Linked DNA regions of Undibacterium sp. KW1. The protein of the gene in region 1 interacts with the protein of each later gene in a pairwise test. Links are inferred from orthologs where the notes say so. Each region holds a gene or a part of one and is shown in the gene's direction. Other genes may lie near its edges.

Region 1 (10,666 bases):
TGTCCAGAGTCTGGGCGTCAGAAGACAAGGAACAGTATGTCATTGCCACCAAGGGCGCGCCCGAGGCAGTTGCCGATCTTTGTCACTTGCCGCCAGCCGATGCAGAGGCATTGTTGAAACAAGTCAACCTGATGGCTGAAAAAGGGCTGCGTGTACTCGGTGTCGCCAAAGCAAAATTCAAAGCTGTCCATGCGCCTATCGTCATCGAGAACACGACGCAAGATGAACTACCCGACATCCAGCATGATTTTGATTTTGAACTGGTTGGCCTGATTGCCATGGCAGACCCGGTACGTGCTGGTGTACCGGCAGCCATCCATGAATGCCAGACGGCCGGGATACGGGTCGTGATGATTACCGGTGATTACCCGGCAACTGCAAAAAATATCGCGGCACAGTGTGGCTTGCCAGTGACAGGTGGCGTAATCACCGGCGCAGAACTCAATGAGATGGATGAGGCGCAATTGCAGCAGCGCATAGCAGACGTTGCCATATTTTGCCGGGTCGCGCCTGAACAAAAATTGCGCCTGGTGAATGCCTTCAAAGCCGCTGGAGAAGTCGTTGCCATGACCGGTGATGGTGTGAACGATGCACCGGCGCTGAAAGCTGCAAATATAGGAATAGCGATGGGCAAGCGGGGCACGGATGTGGCGCGTGAATCTGCGGCCCTGGTGTTGCTGGACGATGAGTTCTCTTCTATCGTGGCAGCCGTCAAATCAGGCCGCAGGATATTTGACAACCTCAGGAAAACCATTTGTTTTATCGTTGCCGTTCACATCCCTGTGATTGGCATGTCAGTTATCCCCGTCATGCTGGGCTGGCCCGTCATGTTGATGCCTGTGCATATCTTGTTTTTGCAACTCATTATCGACCCTACCTGTTCACTGGTATTTGAGGCCGAAGTGGAAGAAAACGATGTCATGCAAAGGCCGCCGCGGGCCACCGGGGCGACAATTTTCAATCGTAAAACCTTGTTCAAGGGTTTGCTGCAAGGATCGGCATTATTGCTGACCATACTGACGATTTATTACCTCGCCCTACAACAAATGGAAGTGAATCAGGCCAGGGCTATGGCATTCACAGCCATGGTGACAGGCAATATCGGTCTGATCTTTATCAACCGCAGTTTGTCCGCCAATATTTTGCATAGTCTGCGTCTGCCCAACCCAGTGTTGTGGTGGGTGGTGACTGGTGCCATGGCGGTGCTATCTCTGGCGCTGCTTTTGCCTGGGTTAGCCAGGCTGTTTTATTTTGCCAGATTACCCTTGACTGACCTGGCCATCAGCCTGCTTGCAGCGCTGCTGTGCATCAGCCTGATGGCTGCACTCAGGGTATTTGCAAATAGCAAGACGAAAGCCTGAACAAGCAGCATTGTCACAGGTGCAGTACTCAGGCTTGCGGTGTTTATTTTGGCAACAACTTGCGCCTCTCGTATTCAAGCTGGTTGATATGACGCTGTATGGCGACATCCATCTCATGCGGCAGGCCCTGGAAACTGATCCCTATGCGGTACTTGCCCTGCCTGCTTTTTTCTATCTGGGTGACGTGACGCACTATGCCTTCGCAGCGCACGACATTGCGTATGCCCAGCACGATATGCAATTTGGCGATGTGGTCCTGAACCTTGACTTCAGGCGGGCCCGACACTTGTACGCTCAGCCCGCCCACGCACAAATCAAAGATGGGCCAGTATGCCAGGGTTTCGCCTTTTTCATCATATAGCCGGACCTTGAGCGGATCGACGATGGGCAATTCATTGCGAAAATACTCGCGGCGCTGCATGCGCACGACACGAGCCGGTATTGGCACCCAAAAGGCATCCTGGTTGCCCCAACTGAAACGCTGGGGGTTGAGCCCTGTAAACTGCACGCGTATGCCGTCCGGCCTGGCCAGAAAAACACAGGAACTGGCTTTTTCCAGCAGTTTATTGGCGCGCGCATCGCCACCGATATCAAAGACCAGGCCATCATCCCTGGCTGAGAGTATCAGGGTCACGATGAATTCGCGACCCTCGTTAAAATAGACAGTGACCGGTTCGCGCCTGTGCGAAAGATCATTCAAAATGCCCAGAATTTCTCTCTGTCCCAACAGGAAAAATTTGTCCTCTATTTCGTCATTACTAAATGATGCAGACATCCATTTACCTTTTTATTTATTTTTCTTGAAAAATAGACTGCTTATTACTACTGGTCAATAAAATAATATCGCTTGTGTCATGATTTGACACATCAGTTGCTTTTTTTGCTCACCGAACGGCCACGACAGGCATCACCCGTTTGTCGCATAATGCCTGCAATTACATCCATTTTCAAAATAATATGCCAATGAGAATACTGGCCATTTGTGGCAGCCTGCGCGCTGCCTCGCTCAATGCCATGCTGATACGTGCCCTGAGCCGCCTGGCACCGCCGGATATCAGCATCCAGGTCTATGAAGGCATGGCAACATTGCCTCTGTTCAACCCCGATCTGGATTTATCACCACCCGCCAGCGTACTGAGCTTGAAAGAACAGATAGCCGCAGCCGATATCATACTGATTGCCAGCCCGGAGTATGCGCATGGCATGACAGGCGTCATCAAGAATGCCCTGGACTGGACCGTCAGCAGCGATGTATTTGTCTATAAACCTGTGGTGGTCTTGAATGCCTCGCCCAGGGCCAGGCATGCAGATGCGGCCTTGCGTGAAGTATTGAGTGTGATGTCAGCCAGGATACTGGAAACGGCGTCGGTACAAGTCCCGGTCATCGGCGCCAGGCTGGATGAGGATGGCATGATCAGCCATCCTGAAATTGCAGAAATTCTAAAGGCAGCACTCGCTAATGCCAGGGCTGAATGGCAAACCCTGCAAAGCTGAACAAAATATCAGGCGAGCAGGTAATCAGACCGCCAGTGCCTGTTCCAGCAAGGCGTGTAACTCACTGAAGGATGGCTCACCAACATAGCGTTTGAGGATATTGCCCTGCTTGTCGATGACATAGGTCGTCGGCGTCAGTTTCACATCGCCGAAGGATTGCGCCAGCTTGCCTTGTGGGTCGAGGGACACATGGAAAGGCAGCTTGCGGCTTTCAGCATAGTTGATGACATAATTCGGTGCATCATAGCTCATCGCAACGGCGACAAACTCCAGGCCTTGCTTATTATATTTATTGTAAGTCTCTATCATCTTGGGCATCTCGGCAACGCAAGTCGCGCAAGAGGTAGCCCAGAAGTTCACCATGACGACCTTGCCGCGCAGGCTTTGGGTCGATATTTTTTCACCTTTGAGATTGGTGAAACTCACCTCCGGCATAGGTGTTTTTGCCTTGTAAGTCATAAAAAAAGCGATAGCCAGGGCTAACAGCGCCGTTGCGGCGATGACTGAAAATATGGCAAATTTACGTGGTGAAGAAGGTGCCAGCATGGTTTTCCCAGAGCAAGAAACAAAGCAGGCTCCTATTATACGACCTAAGTCACAATCAGGTTTTGCGCTATCACAGCGACATCTACTTCTACAGCGACAGCTATAGCGGCTTTACCAAAGCCTGGCTACCGGCACGACGACACCGGCAAACCAGGAGCGGTCCTGGGAATTGCTGGTCAGGCCCTTGGTCATGCCCGCATCAAAGGTAAGCCGCTTGTTGGGGCTATAGGTCAGGGCGATCAGCGCCTGCCCCTGGTTTTTGGTGCCAGAGCGGTGCCAGCCAGCCCATTCTGCAGTGAGGCCCATTTTTTCATTAATTTCGGTCGAGAAAGACGCTGACAAGCCACTTTGCCAGTGTGAAGTCGCATCTTCAGCAAAGCCCAGGTGCGTCATGTTCAGGTTCAGGTCAGCGTGTACTTTGCCCAGATCCTGGCTGGCGATGCCATTCAAAGTCCAGTCTGACTTGCCAGATCCCAATGCATCTTTGGCCGTGGGGAATTTATTGCCGAACTCCAGGCCAAAAGCAGTATCGTCACTGATGACAAACGCCCGCTTGATGGTCAGCGAAGTATCACCAAAGCCGCGGTCATGCTGGCCTGCACCATCGTCGTTGATGATATGCGCCTCACCACCAAGCAAGACTCCCCATTCCTTGGAAAAAGCCAGCTTGAAAAGATAAGGCAGGCTCTGGCGCTGGGCTGGCCCGGTCTTGATGGTGTTGATACCCATTTCCAGTTCCAGTTGCCCGGCGACAGGCAGTTGCGCAGAATTGGATACCGAAGGACGATAAGGCGTTATCGCATCGACCTCTTCATCGGCAGCATAGGCGAACTGAGCACTCATGCATGTGAGGGAGCTCAGTACAGCCAATGCAGCTAAATTCAGGCGGGATATTCTGGACATGGTTTTCCTTTCATTCTGCAATCAGCATTGCTGGAGCGCTGATGGCTTTACCTGCCACATGGGTAGTCAGCACGATTGCGGTCGAGGTAGAGCCAAAGGCATTCAATTCATTGATGATACGCTGTAAATGTTCTACATCGGTCGCCAGTACACGCATGACGGCGCCATCTTCCCCAGTCACGGTATAGCAATCGATAATTTCAGGACAATTGGCGACATACTGGGCATAAGGCCGCCCCTGCTGCGTTGAGAGCCTGATCATGGCAGTAATTTGATAACCGAGTGCCTTGGGATTAATATCGGCACGATAGGCACGTATCACCTGGGCAGCTTCCAGGCGCTTGATGCGCTCGGACACTGCGGGCTGGCTCAGATGTACCTGGCGGCCTATCTCTGCATGCGACATGCGCGCATCCTGTTGCAATAATTGCAGGATTTTTTGATCAAACTGGTCGAGTTTATGATTCATAAGCATTTTGCGTCAATTTCCGATCAAAGCCTTGGCTGGATGAATAAATCCCTATGGAATCCCATTCAAACCATGGATTGCACTTGTTAAAGTAGAGTTACTGTAAAGCTTACACCAAACTTCAGGATGCCCCGGAAAAATTGCCATGACAACGACTATCACAGCCAGCCAGCTTGCCCATATTGCCAAGGAATTCGACACACCTTGCTGGGCTTACGATGCCACTATTATAAGAGCTCAAATTGCCCGCTTGCGTCAATTTGATGTGATCCGCTTTGCCCAGAAGGCATCCAGCAATATCCATTTGCTGCGCCTGATGCGTGAAGAAGGCGTGATGGTGGATTCTGTCTCACTCGGTGAAGTAGAGCGTGCTTTAGCCGCAGGTTATACCAGCCAGGCTAAACATGGTGGCCATGCGCCTATCGTGTTCACTGCGGATTTACTGGACCGCGCAACCCTGAAACGCGTAGTGGAATTGAATATCCCGGTAAATTGCGGCTCACCGCAGATGCTGGAGCAACTGGGGCAGGCACATCCTGGCCATGCCGTATGGTTGCGCATCAACCCTGGCTTTGGTCACGGCCATAGCCGCAAGACCAATACTGGTGGCGAACAAAGCAAGCATGGTATCTGGCATGAAGAGCTGCAAAACGCGCTGGCCATCATTGACCAATATGGTTTGACGCTGGTAGGTCTGCACATGCATATCGGTTCTGGCGTTGATTATGACCATTTGCAAAGCGTTTGCGATGCAATGATAGAACAGGTCAAAATCTGCAAGCGTGACTTGCAGGCGATTTCCATCGGTGGTGGCTTGTCCATCCCTTACCGTGGTGACGAGCCTGCGGTCGATACTGCGCACTATTTTGACATCTGGGACAAGGCCAGGAAAGAAATTGAAACCCTGCTGGGTCACAAAATCAGCATGGAAATAGAACCTGGGCGTTTCCTGGTGGCGCAATCTGGCATATTGATTTCTGAACTGCGTGCGCAAAAACAGGTGGGTAGCAATTTCTTTGCGCTGGTTGATGCAGGTTTCAATGACCTGGTGCGCCCTTCCATGTATGGCAGCTTCCATCGCATTAGCTGCCACGCGGCAGATGGCACAGCGCGCACTACGCCCTTGCGCCCTACTGTAGTAGCCGGGCCTTTATGTGAATCTGGTGACGTGTTCACCCAAGAAGATGGTGGTGTGGTTACGACCCAGGATTTGCCAGCTTGCGAGATTGGTGACCTGTTCGTCTTCCATGATGCCGGTGCTTACGGTGCCAGCATGTCATCTAACTATAATTCCCGCCCGCTGATACCTGAGATATTGGTCGATGGTGAGCAGATCAAACAAATCCGCCGTCGTCAGACTGTGCAGGAATTGATTGCTCTGGAAAATATTTAAGAACTAACGCAGTTCTTCCAGAAGCCCGGCCTTGCGGGCTTTGAGGATGGCGACATTGAGTTTGTCGATGATGCCGTCATCCTTGTCTGCCCTTACCGCAAAATGGATAGTGTCTATCAGCAGTGGCTTGGGCAAGACGGTCAAACGTATATCGGCAAAAGGTGAAGTGCTGCCTTCATTTTCATCACGCAAGGCCTGTAACCTGTTTTCAAGAAAGTGCGGGTCTTTATTCACAGAGCCAAACAATCCCGCATCCATACGCCGGAACAAGAGTTTATAGATACGTGACAAGGGTGCGTAATTATCGACCTCAACCTTGAAGAGATTGTCTTTCATTGCGTCGAAACGGTCACCATAGCTAAAGCCGCGTGGTATGCCTATGGTCTTGCCCTTGAGATCAGCCATGGTATTGAAGCGGAACTGGGCATCACTCCTGGTCACCAGGAACATATACTTCGATTGTATGGGCAGGGAAAAATGGAAGATTTTTTCGCGCTCTTTGGTTTTGGTGACGCCGTATATGACGCCCTCGCCATTTTCTGCAGCCTGCAACGCCCTTGGCCAAGGGCTGCGCTGCTGCTGTATCTGCAAGCCCCCTTCGCGCTCAATAAACTCAAACAGTTTTTCTGCCAGCTTCAAGGGAAAAGGCTGACCACGCTGGTCTATGGGGTCGGCGGTCAGCATCACCACTTCCTTGGCGCATGCTGCATGCATGCTGATGCCAAATACCAGCGCAAATAAAGTCAGCAGGGGCATGAGCCGCAAAGCTGGAACAGGATTGCACAAGCGCATTTGACTTCACCAGGACCTTTCATGCCAAATCCCTAACAGCAGCAGACCAGACTTATGCATGGCGATGCGCCTGGGGACAGGGATTGTGTGGGAGAGTAGAACAGACTAGCGGTACAACTAGAACTCATTTCATAAATAGGGTGAGATGCGTTTGCCTCATAGCGTGGGCTGGCAAGGCGGACGAGGCAGTCAATAGCGGTGCTATTGATAACGAGTCCAACGCTGTCCAGCACGCGCTATGAGGTAAACCCTCCGGGAACTGACGATTTGGGTGCATTGCGGCGTTGTGGCCCTCGCTAAGGCAGGAGCCTTAGCAGCGGACCACGCCTTGCACTGCATCCCAAATCGTCTTGTTCGCACTCATCCTATTTATGAAATGAGTTCTAATTAGCTTCCAATTCAGGAAACTTATCAGATAGTAACGTCATTATGGCAATGCAGCAAGTTTGACTAGATTTTATTACGATAAATGCAAATAAAATGCTTACAAAGGACGGCTGCATCCCAGGTGAAATATTGAAACGCTGGTCAACTTTTTGTCGAGCCCGGCTTCTTTTGGATGATGGCCTTGATGTGCGCCCATTGCGCAGCTTTGATGCCGCCTTTGTATGATTCCATAACCTTGCCATCGCGACCTATCAAAAAAACGGTAGGCGTGGCAAATACCTTGCCGAAATTATCCTGGTAATCCGGGGCATTGCGCCACAGGGACGGGAAGCCCTGATTGTCCCTGCTCAGCCATTTTGCCTGTTTGGCATAGTCATCAATATCACTCATTGCATCATCGATGCTGACGGTGACCAGTTCAAAGCCTGATTTTCTATTGGCTTCATAAAACTTGCGAAACGTGGGCATCTCGGCCTGACAGGTTGGGCACCAGGTCGCCCAGAAGGTCACCAGTATGATATCGCCTTTACTGGTGTCAAGCTTGTATGGCTTGCCGTTCAGCGTGGTGCCAGCCAGAGCAGGCTGGGCAGGGAACACTTCCTTGCTGGCCGCCTGGGCAAATTGGGCACTGAGGCTGGACGCGACAATCACAGTTACAGCCAACAACTTTGACATACCGAGCATGGCAATACTCCACTTCTGTCTGAGCGATAGCTTACAGCATAGTGCAGATTGAGATTGCCGTCTGCGCTTATAAGGCAATTTCAGGATAAGCCGCAGAGCGGGTACCTGGCCGCGGCGGATTATCTGCAGACCTGTACGTGAATACCATGGAAAACTTGGTCGCCGCAGTCTGGTTTTTGCCTGCAGCATGAAAGAGATTGCTATGGAACAGCAAGACATCACCCTGCTGCAAAGGCACAGGTTGGGCCTGCGCCAGCAAAGCCTGGTTTTGTTCGAGGTCAGTACGCAAGAACTGGGCTTCATCGAGTTGCGCAACATCAATATCGATTTTATGGGAGCCAGGTATCACCAGCAGGCAGCCATTTTCTACGGTTTCATTGCGCAGTGCCAACCACGACGATATGAGTTCTGCACGCTGGAAATTCCAGTAGCGGCTATCCCTGTGCCAGCCTGTGGCTGTTGAGTACTGCGGTTGCTTGCTCATGATGCAATTGTGATGCGACTGCGACAGCACTGCCCCCTTACCCAGCAATTGCAATAAGGGTTCTGACAGTGCCTGGCCGGTTGCCCATTGCGCCAGACGCGGATCACGCGCGTAGGCTTGCAATAAACGCCTGGCAGTCAGGCCGCCTTCAGCCTCGCGTGAAGCAGGTGCGCCGGGATAGCGGGTATCAGCTTCATACTCTATCGGTTGCACCTGCCCTGCCAGTTGCTGTTCGCAATAGGCAATCACTTCTTCACAGTAAGCGGCACTGGCCTGCTGCCGCAGTACCAGTAAACCCTGGCTGGCAAATTCTTGTTGTTGCGCGGTACTTAACATGGTCATCATTTTCAATGAAAAAATGCCATTAAACGCATCCGTCATGACGCAGTAAAAATGGCTCACTCTTGATTTTAGGGGAGTTTATCTTTAGGCGATCAGAACAGATCAGATCAAATAATGTGTGATTGTGATTAGCGTGCAATTCTAAAAATCCAGTAATCGGTGATAATGTAGGCCAAATTCAACGCAAAAGCCCCTTACTTAACATGACACACACCATACTGGAAAACATCAACGTCAGTTCTTTCGAGAACATGCCCACCCCTGAAGAACTGCATGCCCGCCTGCCTTTGAGCGATCTGGCTGGCGATGTTGTCGAGCAAAGCCGCGAGAGCCTGCGCAACATACTGGAACGCAAGGACAAACGCCTGTTCGTCGTCGTCGGCCCCTGCTCCATTCATGACCCGGTCGCTGGCCTCGACTATGCGCGCCGCCTGAGAGCCCTGCAGGAAGAAGTCAAGGATGTGATGTTGCTGGTCATGCGCGTGTATTTTGAAAAACCACGTACGACCACAGGCTGGAAGGGTTACATCAATGACCCGTACATGGATGACTCTTTCCGTGTTGATGAGGGCATGGAAAAAGCCCGCCAATTTTTGCTGGATGTCTGCGAACTCGGTCTGCCGACCGGCACTGAAGCGCTGGACCCGATATCACCACAATACCTGGGTGACCTGATTGCCTGGACGGCGATCGGTGCGCGCACGACAGAATCCCAGACCCATCGCGAAATGTCGTCCGGTCTGTCTACGCCTGTGGGTTTCAAAAATGGTACGGATGGCGATATCAGCATTGCCATCAATGCGATCTTGTCGGCATCCCATCCGCATTCTTTCCTGGGTTTGAATGGTCAGGGCCGCGTCTCTATCGTGCGCACCAGCGGCAATCAGTATGGCCACGTGGTCTTGCGCGGTGGTGGTGATCGCCCTAATTACGATACTGTATCTGTCGCCATGGCCCAGCAAGCGCTGGTCAAGGCGAAGTTGCCACCCAATATCGTGGTCGATTGCTCGCATGCCAACAGCTATAAAAAACCGGAATTGCAACCGCTGGTCATGGCCGATGTCATCAACCAGATCGCCAACGGCAACAAGGATATTGTCGGTGTCATGATCGAATCCAATATCATTGCCGGTAACCAGCCTATTCCTGCCGATTTATCGCAACTCAAATACGGTTGCTCAGTGACCGATGCCTGTGTGGACTGGGAAACGACGGAGAAGATGTTGCGGGATGCTGCAGTGAGATTGCGCAATGAGTAAGTAATTTTTTGTAGGGTGCAAGAGCTTGAAAATTGCACCCTTCTCTGTTGGGCACATAGCCATATCTATGAAACAAAGAACCGGCGCAGGTACCTATCTGCTCACCATGTCATTCAGCGTCATTGTCTGGTCGGCAAGCACAATATTACTCTGCAAAAAATTAGCGCTGACAGGTGTCATCGATCTGGTTACTCTTAACTGGTGCATCACAGCAATGGGTATGGCTTTTGCTGCACTTTTTTACCCCATGTCTGCCAGTCGCCTGCGTGATTTGAATTTTCCATCTTGGTCAATCAAGATTTTTTCATTTCCCCTGATCACCTTGATTATCCTGCCTTTGCTCTGCTTTCTTTCCGGGCCAAGATGGGAGAATGACTACGGTGAGCAGGCACCAAAATCTGGAACGGGTAAAACATTGCTCGCGCTTTCTGCATTTGGGGTTGCTGTACCTAGCCTGTACTACGCATTAATCATTTATTACGGCACACGTTATTTGCTGGCCCACACTTTTTCATCGCCAATTTGAGAGCCAAAGGAACTGATTGCGATCAA
Region 2 (10,477 bases), 5.1 Mb from region 1 along the record:
GCCCATCAGGGTGAATTGTATTTCCTGCCGCAGATTGCAGAGCGTCTGGCGAATTTGTCTGTGCGCGGGGATGAGTCACCGCAATCGCTGCTGAATGAACGTGACCTGGAAATCTTCAAGCTTATGGCAGAAGGCTTGACCAATGCCGAGATCGCCGAGCGGCTGGACCTGTCATTAAAAACCATCAGCAATGTCAGTCAGGCCATCAAGGAAAAACTGGGTGTACACCGGCCTGCCTACATCACCAAACTGGCGGTCAAACACGGGTTGATCGCACCGTGATGCTGTTGCAGACAAAGTTACACGCATTGACATCTGGCTTGATCAAGGCAGTGCCGCAATGAATTTTGCCGCGCTGCTCTGGCGCAACTGGGATTTGCGCTCGCGCCTGTTCCTCATCATCTTTGTGCCAGTGATCTACATGTTTTGCTCGGTAGTCTGGTATTCCTATCAGTCGCGCCTGCAAGAGGGCAAGGCAGAATTGCTGGAGCGTGCCTATGTGATCTCCACAGCACTGGCCGAGAGTGTGGAATACAACCTGCTGACCAAGAACCTGCCCGGCCTGAAAAGCACCATGAGCGATGTCATGCTGTCAGACCGCAGCATCGCCAGGATAGATGTGCTCGATACGGATAAGAAAGACATCCTGCACGTCATCTCTACAGAAAAAATCCAGCAAGCGGAACATTCGGTGGAAGTACCTGTCAGACGTCAACTGGTGTGGGTGAATTTGCTCAAAGAATCCAGGGCTGCGACATCAGGTGTCTTGCCCCTGACCACGGCCAGCAAGGAGAGTAAAGATGCAGATATGCTGGGTTATGTCAGGGTCACGATGTCGGCGACGCGCATGTTGGCCAAACATAGCCAGCGCTTCATGTTTGAACTGGCGATGAGCGGGCTGGCTTTGTTTGTCAGCGCGGTGCTGGCAGTCTATCTGGCATTGAGCCTGACACGGCCCTTGCAAAAATCCATAGAAACCCTGCGTGAGATACGTGAGGGTGATTATTCGAATACGCTGCAAGTGACTACGGGTGGCGAGATAGGGGACTTGCAGATTTCTATCAATGCCATGTCCATCAGCCTGCAACAGGCCAAGCAGGATCTGGAAAACAAGGTACAGGAAAGAACGCGTGATTTGATGGAGTCGCGCAATGAAGCGTTGAAAGCCAATGCAGAAAAACGCAAGCTCATACAAAAGGTGCACAGCATAGTAGAAGATGAACGCAAGAGCATCGCTATAGAAATACACGATGAACTGAATGCCTCATTGATTGCCGCGCGGCTGGAAGCGCAACGTATACAGCACCTTGCTGCGCAGATGGCCGCTGGCGGTGTCAGTGAAGAAATCCAGGAGCGCGCCGGAGCCATCACCAAACTGACGCTGGATTTATATGCCAATGGCCGCAACCTGGTGCGCCGCCTGCGGCCTGAAGTATTGGATATGCTGGGTTTGCAAGGTGCAGTCGAAGACATGCTCAGGCATTACAACAGCAATGTGCCAGGCTGTCAGTTTCATTTTGACAGCGATGGGGATTTTTCAGGATTGGATAGCGGGCTGGCAATTTCAGTTTATCGCATCATACAAGAAGCCTTGTCCAACGTCATGAAGCATGCCGGGGCGACGCAGGTCGAAGTGGCCCTGACCATGCTGGAAGAGCAAAAGAGTTTGCAGATAGAGGTCAGCGACAATGGCGTGGGTTTTGATATACACCACAGCTCTGCTGGCATAGGCATCACCGGTATGCGCGAACGGGTGGTGGCTTTTAATGGCGAGATTGAATTGCAATCCTCTGCCGCGACCGGGACGCAATTGCTCATACGCTTTCCGCTTGCATGAGCCTGAAATAAGGGATATGTAAGGAATATATATGGGATACGCAGGATGAAATTCTTGTTCAGAATATCAGTTGTCAGCGTCGTTTTGTTGCTGTTGATTGCCCGGGCGGTACTGCAGGACTGGATATCTGCGTCTGCGGCTGTGTATCTGGTTTTCTTTGTGGGATTTGCTGCCCTGGCTGTTTGGATATTTTTCAGGGTATTTTCAAACGCTTCAACACAAAAAGAAAACCTGGTGGCATGCCCGGCATGCAGCATGCGTACCGATAGTCAGCGTGAGGCATGCATGTGGTGTGACCAGGGTTTGCCCGGGAGTTAAAAAAACGGAGCACGACATCTTGCTTGCCTGATGTTGCGCTCCGCCGAGGATGACTTACTGCTGGTCAGGCGGATTAATTCAGACCAAGAAACTGATTTAAATCTGCCATTTCCTGACGCCAGCTTGCCTGCTGTTGCGGCTTCTGGTGCTTGGGTCTGCGTGCCAGATCAGCATGCAATAATTCCTCCAGTTCACATAGTCTTTGCAAAGCCAGCTCCGTATCACTGAGCGCTGTCTCGCCAGCTTTGCTATGCACTGTGTCAGGTGCCGCGGACATTGCCCGCCCCGTTTCAGATGCTGGCTGTTTTTGCCGCAGACATTCATAGGCACTTTCTGCATCCAGCCATCTTTCCAGGCGACCATCCTGTACTACCCAGAATTCCTGGCAGCTTTGCTCTATCAAATCCCGGTCATGCGATACCAGCAAAAAGCCACCGGCAAATCCTGCCAGTGCTTCAGTTAATTCCTGTTTGCCCTGCATGTCCAGATGATTGGTCGGTTCATCAAGAAACAGTAAATGGTAGCTTGCCAGCGAGAGTGCCAAAAACAACAGACGTGCCCGTTCACCACCACTCAGCGATGCCACTTTTTGCTGATGTCGGTGATAAGGAAAGCCTGCTGAGATCAGCGCCTGCTTGCGTGCCAGTTCTGTCCTGGCAGTATCAGAGCCAGCGACAAAGGGATACAGCGCATCAGGCAGGCTGGCATCGCTGTTCAGTTGTTGCAAAGACTGGTCGTAATAACCGATCTGCGCTGTCGCATGCCAACTGATGTGTTCGCTGGCCTGTGTTGGCTCCTGGCCTGACTGTATCGCTTGCCAGCACTGCCTGAGCAGCGAAGACTTACCCGTGCCATTCGCGCCCAGCAAGGCGATCTTGTCACCCGGCCGTACACCGAATTGCTCCAGTTTGAACAGCGCTGGCAAACCAGGCGCTGCCCTGACTGTCAGCTTATCAAGTTGCAGTAAGTGATTGGCGGGCGATGCCTTGCCATGCAATTGCAAAGTCCAGGGCTGGCCTTCGGTGACTGTGGTTTGTTCTTCCTTCAGCCGGTCTGCCCGCTTTTGCATAGTCTTGGCTTTGCGTGCCAGTTTTTCATTGTCATACACACTACCCCAGATGGCCAGACGCTTGCTACTGGCTGCCAGCCTGTCAATTTCGGATTGCTCGGCATCACGTCTTGCCTGTGCGGCTTCATCCGCCAAAGCCAGGGATTGCAGGGCTTCAGAGCAGGGTTGGTCAAAGCAGGTGATTTGCCGGTCACGCAAGATCCAGCTTTGTCGTGTCACACGGTTCAGCAGGCGCTGGTCATGTGACACCAGCACAAATGCGCCTTTCCAGTTCAGCAAAAATTCTTCCAGCCATAACAGCGATGGCAAGTCGAGATGATTGCTGGGCTCGTCCAGCAGCAAGAGATTGGGGTCGCGTAATAAGGCCCGGCCCAATAGCAGGCGGGTATGCTGGCCACCGGACAGGGATTGTACGGCTACCCCGGCAGTGCGTGCATCGATGCCGAGTTCCTGCAAGAGGCTATCGACACGCCAGTGCAATTCTGGTTGGTCATTGATGGCATCCAGCATCGCATCGTACAGGCTCAGCGCATGCAGCGCAGGTGGCAGGTGTTGTTCTACATATTGCAGGCGGCACAGGCGTGCCATCTGTATGCTGCCGCTATGGGCGTGGCGTTGTCCTGCCAGCAGGGAAAGCAAGGTCGATTTGCCACTGCCGTTGTGACCTATCAAGCCTATGCGTTGACCGACTTGTAGGGTGAAGTTAAGGTTTTCGAATAAGACACCGTGGCTGGTGTCGAGTTGTAATGCTTGTGCAGATAATAAGGTAGTCATGCTCTTGTCTTTGTTTTGGGATGCAGGCATCCACGTCAACAGGAGCGCTAACGATAATGAGCCGAGAACTGGCCCGGAGGGTGATGGGATCTACGTGCTCTCGCCTTTTATCGCTGCGCGATGGATTCAGGACAAGAGCTGGCAAAGGTACCAAAGTTGCGTATGCCGCTGATGGCATACTTTAGAACTTCCATATTTCCTCCTTTCTTGAAAAGAGTGTAAGAGAGTGTCAATCAAACCCGATTCTATGTAAATACCGGGAGCAAAACAAGTTGCTTCTGTCCCCGGCATTGTAAGTTTTATACGGATATACCCACGGTCAGAGTCACGACATAGCCCTGTGTGGCATTGCCAGTCACGCTGACCATTTGCAGGCTGGTGCCATCGCTGAAGACATTGTCAGTTGCATATGTGATCTGCGACAGGTTGCGTACGCTGGAGGTGTAACCTGTGGCCTGGTAGGCTTCATTCAGCGTCGCCATGGGGAAGGTGAATTGCGAAGTCTTGACCTTGTTATTGGAACTGCTGATCTTGCTCACACTGGGATAGACCTCGAAATGCACGTGCGGGATACGTCCTGAATAGCAGCCAGGGAAGATCGTGGTGAAACTGACACTGCCATTGCTGTCCGTCTCCTGCACGCCGCGCAGGTAGTTCTCTGCGGTGACCCCGGATGAATACATGGAATAATTGCCATCCCTGTCACAATGCCACAGGTAGATCGCATAACCCGCCAGCGAAGCGCAACTGGTTTTGGTATTCACGAGTTGCAGCTTGATGGTCAGGGGCACACCTGCCGCCACACCGCTGGCACCGGCAATACTGGAACGTATATCACTGCGCACTATGCCGGACAGCGCCAGCGCATTGGCAATACTGACACCATTGCTGTTACTGCCGTCACCGGGATAAGGTCCGGCAGTTTCTTCCGGGATGATGCTGCAGGAGGAAGTCGTGCTGCCTGTTGTTCCTGTGCTTGTGCCTGTAGTTGTACCTGTGGTGCTTGTCGTTGATGAAGTCGTTGTTGAGGTGGAGGCGTCACTGCCACCACCACAGCCTAACAAGGTCGCAGCGCCACCCGCCGATATCCAGCGCAGCATCTGCCTGCGTGAGGCAGATGACTGCATCAGGGTATGAAGATCAGTTTCCAGTTGATTGCCATGCTTTTCCATGATGTTTTTTCCTTGCTGTGGGTATTACATTGGTGTTGCTGCATTGTGTCTTGATGACTTGTTAAGTGCAGTAAAGCAAAGGTAAAGTTAGGTAAGGATTTTGTGTCACCAAAGAAGTGCGACTGTAAAAGCAGGTAAATTTGCACGCGTACATAGATGGCTTTGCTATCATCAGTACATAGAATTCATATCCCCACACTTTATGACCAAGGTATTGCTCGCAGACGATGACGTCGAACTGATAGGCATGCTCAAGGAATATCTTGAGCGTGAGGGTTTTGCCATTACTACCGTACATGATGGCGAACAAGCCGTAGCAGAGGCTTTGTCTGGCCAGCATGCGATAGCAGTGCTGGATGTCATGATGCCGCGCATGAATGGCATCGAAGCCCTGCGCCGCATCCGCGAGCACAGCCGCATGCCGGTGCTGATGCTGACGGCGCGTGGCGATGATGTCGATCGCATCATCGGTCTTGAACTGGGGGCCGATGATTATGTGCCCAAACCATGTACCCCACGCGAATTGCTGGCCAGGCTCAGGGCCATCCTGCGCCGTACCGAGAGTGGCATGAATGCCGACCAGGACAGACTATGCCTGGTCGTGGGTGCACTGCAGATATGGCCGGGCCAGCGCCGCGCAGAATGGAATAATAAAATGCTGGACCTGACCAGCACTGAATTCACTTTGCTGGAGTTGTTGGCAAGAAATGCCGGACAAACTGTCAGCAAGAATGAATTGTCCGAGCAGGGTCTGGGCCGCCCACTGGCCAGATTCGACAGGAATATCGATGTCCACCTCAGCAGTATACGACAAAAGATCAGCGCCTTTGCCGATGGCCGTACTGTCATACAGACGGTATATCGCCAGGGTTATATGCTGACGCGCGAGTAAGTGAATAAGCGAGTAATGATGCCTAAACTCAGTATGCTGAAACTCGGTCGCTTGTTCTGGAAATTCTTTTTCTTCATCTGGCTGGCCCAATTGACGGCCATCGCCGGTATCAGTGTGACCTTCTGGATCAAACGCAGCAACGAAGACATGGCCAGGGCTGCGGTAATGGCTGTGCAGCCCGACAAACCCCAGCATGAAGACAGGCGCGGCCCCGGCTCAGGTTCTGGTTCTGAATTCAAACATGGTCCCGGTCCGGATTTTCGTGATGCAGCCAGGCCCGGTGGTCCGCCTGGTGAGCCTGGGCGGGTGCCTATGGGTATGCGCAAGCCACCGCATGATGGCGGCGATTCGCGAGCCTTCATTCCCATGACGGTTGCCCTGTTTGCCAGCCTGCTGTTTGCGGCTCTGATGGCCTGGTATATGTCCAAGCCTATACGCAGGCTCAGCGAGGCTTTTCATGAACTGACAAATGGCAGGCTACAGACGCGCATAGGGGACAGCATGGGCAAGCGCAAGGATGAACTGACTGATCTGGGCCGCGACTTTGACCGCATGGCCGAGCAGTTGACAGGTTCACTGCAAAACCAGCGCCGTCTCTTACATGATGTATCACATGAACTGCGTTCACCACTGGCACGTTTGCAGGCAGCGATAGGCCTGGCGCGCCAGCAGCCGGACAAGGCAGAAGAATACATGGTGCGCATGGACAGGGAAGCCGTGCGCATGGATAAACTGGTCGGTGAAATCCTGACACTGTCGCGTCTCGAAGCAGGTGCCCATGCAGGGCAAGACCTGATACACATGGATGAATTATTCGCTGACTTGACTGACAATGCCCACTTTGAAGCGAAGACCGCAGGCAAGGCGTTCAAGACTGAATATTCTGTCGATGCCATCAGCAAGGTGTGCGTACTGGGGCGCTATGAATTGCTGCACCGGGCGATGGAAAATGTCTTGCGCAATGCGATACGGCATACCCGTCCCGATACTGCCGTGACCCTTCACGCAGAAGTACTGGGCAGGCAATTACATGTATCCATCCTGGATGAAGGCGAAGGCGTGCCGGAAGCTGAATTGCAGAGCATCTTCCAGCCTTTCTACCGTAGTGTGCTGGCAGAACAAAGCAGTGAAGGCTATGGCCTGGGGCTGGCGATTACCCAGCGCGTGATACAGGCGCATGGCGGCAGCATTACTGCCAGCAACCGCCGTGCCGCCGGGTTGTGCATGTTGATCGTTTTACCAATCGCATTTGCTTAGGGTGATACAGGCAGGAACAGGCTGACGTTCAGGCCGCCGCCTTCACGGTTTTGCAGGCTGATCCTGCCGCCATGTGCTTCTATGATTTCACGCACCAGTGCCAGGCCCAGGCCTGTGCCACTGCGTTTGGTGGAGTAAAAGGGGATCAGGGCATTCGACATCACCGTATCTGTCATGCCGCTACCCCTGTCCATGACTTCTATGCGTATGATGCCTTGCAAGTTGCGTATGTTTAGAAATACTTCATCTTCCCGTGAGCCAGACTCATGGGCATTCTTCAACAGGTTCAGCAGCGCATGTTCCATTTGTGCCCTGTCGAGGTTGACAGGTTCTTCAGGCAAGCTGTCAGTCACGGTGAAGATGACCTGTGACTTCAGGCCTGCGATAAAGTTATCCCAGTGGGTACTCTCCAGCCTCGGTGTCGGCAGCTTGGCGAAGCGTGCATAACCATCGATAAAACTTTCCAGATGGCGGGTGCGTTCTTCTATCGTGAGCAAAATACCGGGCAGGCGCTCGGTTTGGCCACGGCTTACCAGTACCGCAGCAGAATTCGCCAGCGAGGCTATCGGTGCCAGTGAGTTATTGAGTTCATGACTGATCACACGTATGACTTTTTTCCAGGTCTGCACTTCCTGGCGGCGCAATTCCACCGTCAGGTGGCGCAGCAAAAATAATTCATGATGACGGCCATTCAGGCTGAAGTGGCGGCGCGCCAGGTGATATACCTCTTCCTCTTCTTCTGCATCTTTGGCTGCTACTGTGAACAAGCCATCGCCACCGCGCAGTATGGCCTCCCGCAATGAGGCCGAGACTTGTGTCATCACTTCATTAAAACTGAAACCTTCGAGTTTGCGTCCCTGGTTCAGCAATTGCCTGGCCGCGATATTGGCGAAGACAATGGGGCCGTGGTCAGCCACCAGCATCATCGCCACTGGCGTGTTCTGCACCATGGTATCAAGCAGCAATTCACGCTGTACCAGATTCAATCTTTGCTTGCGCAAGACATCGCCCAAGGCATTGTGGGCATCTACCAGTTCACCCAACTCGTCTTGCAAGGGCCAGTGTACACCTATGGAAAAATCATTGTCCTGGTAGCTGATGACGGTACCGGCAAGGGTATGGAATAAACGTATCATGGCTTGCAACTGGCTGCGTACTATGCCCACACCCAAGGGCAAGATAATCAGCAAACTGAGTCCGGCAGCCAGCCAGACCTGTTCTGGCAATAAATGCAGCATCAGCATGCTGACTGCAACTGCCAGCAATAAAATCGCGATGATCAACAGGCTCAGTCGCGTGAGCATGGAAAACAGCGGCTTTTTATTGGTGCCGTTGGCTGATGGCGTTTGCTCTGTCATGCGCTACGACTGATGCCCAGCCTGTCCATACGCCGGTATAAGGCCTGGCGGCTCAAACCCAGTTCGGCAGCGGCTTGCGCCACCACACCATGGGCTTTTTGCAGGGCGCGTTCTATCGCCTCTTTGTCGGGCTCCTGCTCATTGACCCAGCTATTAGCCAAAGGCAGGCCAAGATCAGTGGGCATGATTTCAGTTTTGGCGGCCAGCAGGCAGGCACGCTGCATGACATTTTTAAGTTCCCTGACATTGCCCGGCCAGGCATATTGCATCAGTGCCGATGCCGTGCTGGGATGCAGGGTCTTGCCATTGCTGAGGAAGTATTCTGCCAACGGCAAGATGTCGCCAGTGCGTTCTGCCAGTGTAGGCAAATGCAATTCGATGACGTTCAGGCGATACAGCAAATCCTGGCGGAAGCTGCCTGCCTTGATCATGGCTGGCAAATCAGCGTTGGTGGCGCTCAAGACGCGTACCTTGACCTGTCTTTCCTTGTTTGAGCCCAGTCTTTCAAAGCGCCCGGTTTCCAGCACCCGCAATAATTTCATTTGCCCGGCGAGTGGCAGGTTACCAATTTCATCGAGGAACAGGGTGCCGCCATCGGCTGCTTCAAACTTGCCTTCGCGCGCCTTGCTGGCCCCGGTGTAGGCACCAGCTTCGGCACCAAACAGTTCGGCTTCTATAAGTTCGGCTGGCAAGGCACCACAATTGAGGACGACAAAAGGGCCATCCTTGACGCTGGAATTGGCCTGTATGATTTCAGCGATTCTTTCCTTGCCTGCACCATTTGGCCCGGTGATCAGCACCGGCACATCGGCGCGGGCGACCTGGCAAGCCATGCCCAGTACCCGTTCGGTCGCAGCATCATTCCAGACCAGATTGCAGAGATTGAATTTTTGCTCCAGCTCACGTTTTTGCTTGCGTTCGCGTTGCAGTCTTTGTTGCAGGGCGCGGTTGCTTTGCCCGAGTTCTATCAGATTCCTGACTGTGGTCAATAGTTTCTGGTCATTCCAGGGTTTGCCGAGGTAATCGGCAGCGCCTGACCTGATCAGTTCTACCGCCGCATCCAGATGTGTCCAGGCTGTCAGCAAGATCACGGGCAGGTCAGGGTAGCGCTTGCGTATTTCAGTGAACAGGGCGCGACCTTCATCACCAGAGGTGGTGTCTGCGGTGAAGTTCATGTCCTGTATCACCAGGTCTATCGCCTGATGCTCCAGCATCGCCAGGCCCTGTTCTGGCGAAGTGGCACAGACCGCATCAATATCATGCAGGGAAAACAGCACTTCCAGTGCCACCGCAACGGTGGCATTGTCATCAATAATTAATACGGTAGGCATTGTCAGTGTTTGTGTTTTCAAGGCTTAGGGGTTGTAGTACTTCAGGTACTGCGGGTAGCAGTGGCCGGTGAAATCGACGCAGCACGGGCCGCCGGTCCCACCACCGCGATGATACCAAGTATCCAGAAAATTACACTGCCTCCCAGCAAATAAGCTGCAGGCAATTTGGTCAGCTCCAGCTTGCTGACCAATAACTGGTTGAGACCTATGGCCAGGGCAAGGCCGCAGGCGATACCAAAAGTGGTGATCATGAAGTTCTCAGTGACGAAATAACGCAACACGTCTATCTTGCGCGCACCCAGTGCACGGCGCACACCGATATGCTTGCGCCGTTGCGTCACCCACAGGCTGGAAATGCCGACGATGCCGCTGGCCGTTACCAATAAGAGCAAGACGCAAACGGCGATCAGCATCCAGGCCAGGCCATTGTCAGCGCGGTAGCGTCTGGACCTGTCTTCCTGCAAACTGC

The links.
Region 2: the proteins of lysA (region 1) and UNDKW_RS24545 interact in binary tests that used the Escherichia coli proteins (3 or more experiments, as listed by UniProt). The link is inferred for Undibacterium sp. KW1 from one-to-one orthologs.

What each region holds. Positions count from the first base shown.
Region 1 is NZ_AP018439.1:386,525-397,190, reverse strand. What follows is about bases 4,136-7,042. They hold lysA (diaminopimelate decarboxylase), read left to right. Parts: upstream 4,136-4,918; coding sequence 4,919-6,166; downstream 6,167-7,042. Other genes in these bases: UNDKW_RS01800 (ABC transporter substrate-binding protein), read right to left, coding at 6,170-6,958; UNDKW_RS01810 (Lrp/AsnC family transcriptional regulator), read right to left, coding at 4,315-4,773; UNDKW_RS01815 (transporter), read right to left, coding at 4,136-4,304. Outside these bases: UNDKW_RS01835 (cation-translocating P-type ATPase), read left to right, coding at 1-1,361; UNDKW_RS01830 (flagellar brake protein), read right to left, coding at 1,405-2,136; UNDKW_RS01825 (NADPH-dependent FMN reductase), read left to right, coding at 2,319-2,855; UNDKW_RS01820 (TlpA disulfide reductase family protein), read right to left, coding at 2,880-3,401; more of UNDKW_RS01815, read right to left, coding at 3,513-4,135; UNDKW_RS01795 (TlpA disulfide reductase family protein), read right to left, coding at 7,487-8,029; UNDKW_RS01790 (phytanoyl-CoA dioxygenase family protein), read right to left, coding at 8,097-8,858; UNDKW_RS01785 (3-deoxy-7-phosphoheptulonate synthase), read left to right, coding at 9,059-10,114; UNDKW_RS01780 (DUF805 domain-containing protein), read left to right, coding at 10,182-10,640. UniProt on the Escherichia coli protein: Specifically catalyzes the decarboxylation of meso-diaminopimelate (meso-DAP) to L-lysine. Is not active against the DD- or LL-isomers of diaminopimelate.
Region 2 is NZ_AP018439.1:5,469,751-5,480,227, reverse strand. What follows is about bases 4,500-7,217. They hold UNDKW_RS24545 (response regulator), read left to right. Parts: upstream 4,500-5,372; coding sequence 5,373-6,062; downstream 6,063-7,217. Other genes in these bases: UNDKW_RS24540 (ATP-binding protein), read left to right, coding at 6,081-7,217; UNDKW_RS24550 (intradiol ring-cleavage dioxygenase), read right to left, coding at 4,500-5,170. Also shown: UNDKW_RS24570 (response regulator transcription factor), read left to right, coding at 1-282; UNDKW_RS24565 (ATP-binding protein), read left to right, coding at 341-1,837; UNDKW_RS24560 (hypothetical protein), read left to right, coding at 1,892-2,155; UNDKW_RS24555 (ABC-F family ATP-binding cassette domain-containing protein), read right to left, coding at 2,229-3,998; more of UNDKW_RS24550, read right to left, coding at 4,298-4,499; more of UNDKW_RS24540, read left to right, coding at 7,218-7,319; UNDKW_RS24535 (PAS domain-containing sensor histidine kinase), read right to left, coding at 7,316-8,677; UNDKW_RS24530 (sigma-54 dependent transcriptional regulator), read right to left, coding at 8,674-10,008; UNDKW_RS24525 (ABC transporter permease), read right to left, coding at 10,050-10,477. UniProt on the Escherichia coli protein: Response regulator member of the two-component regulatory system CpxA/CpxR which responds to envelope stress response by activating expression of downstream genes including cpxP, degP, dsbA and ppiA.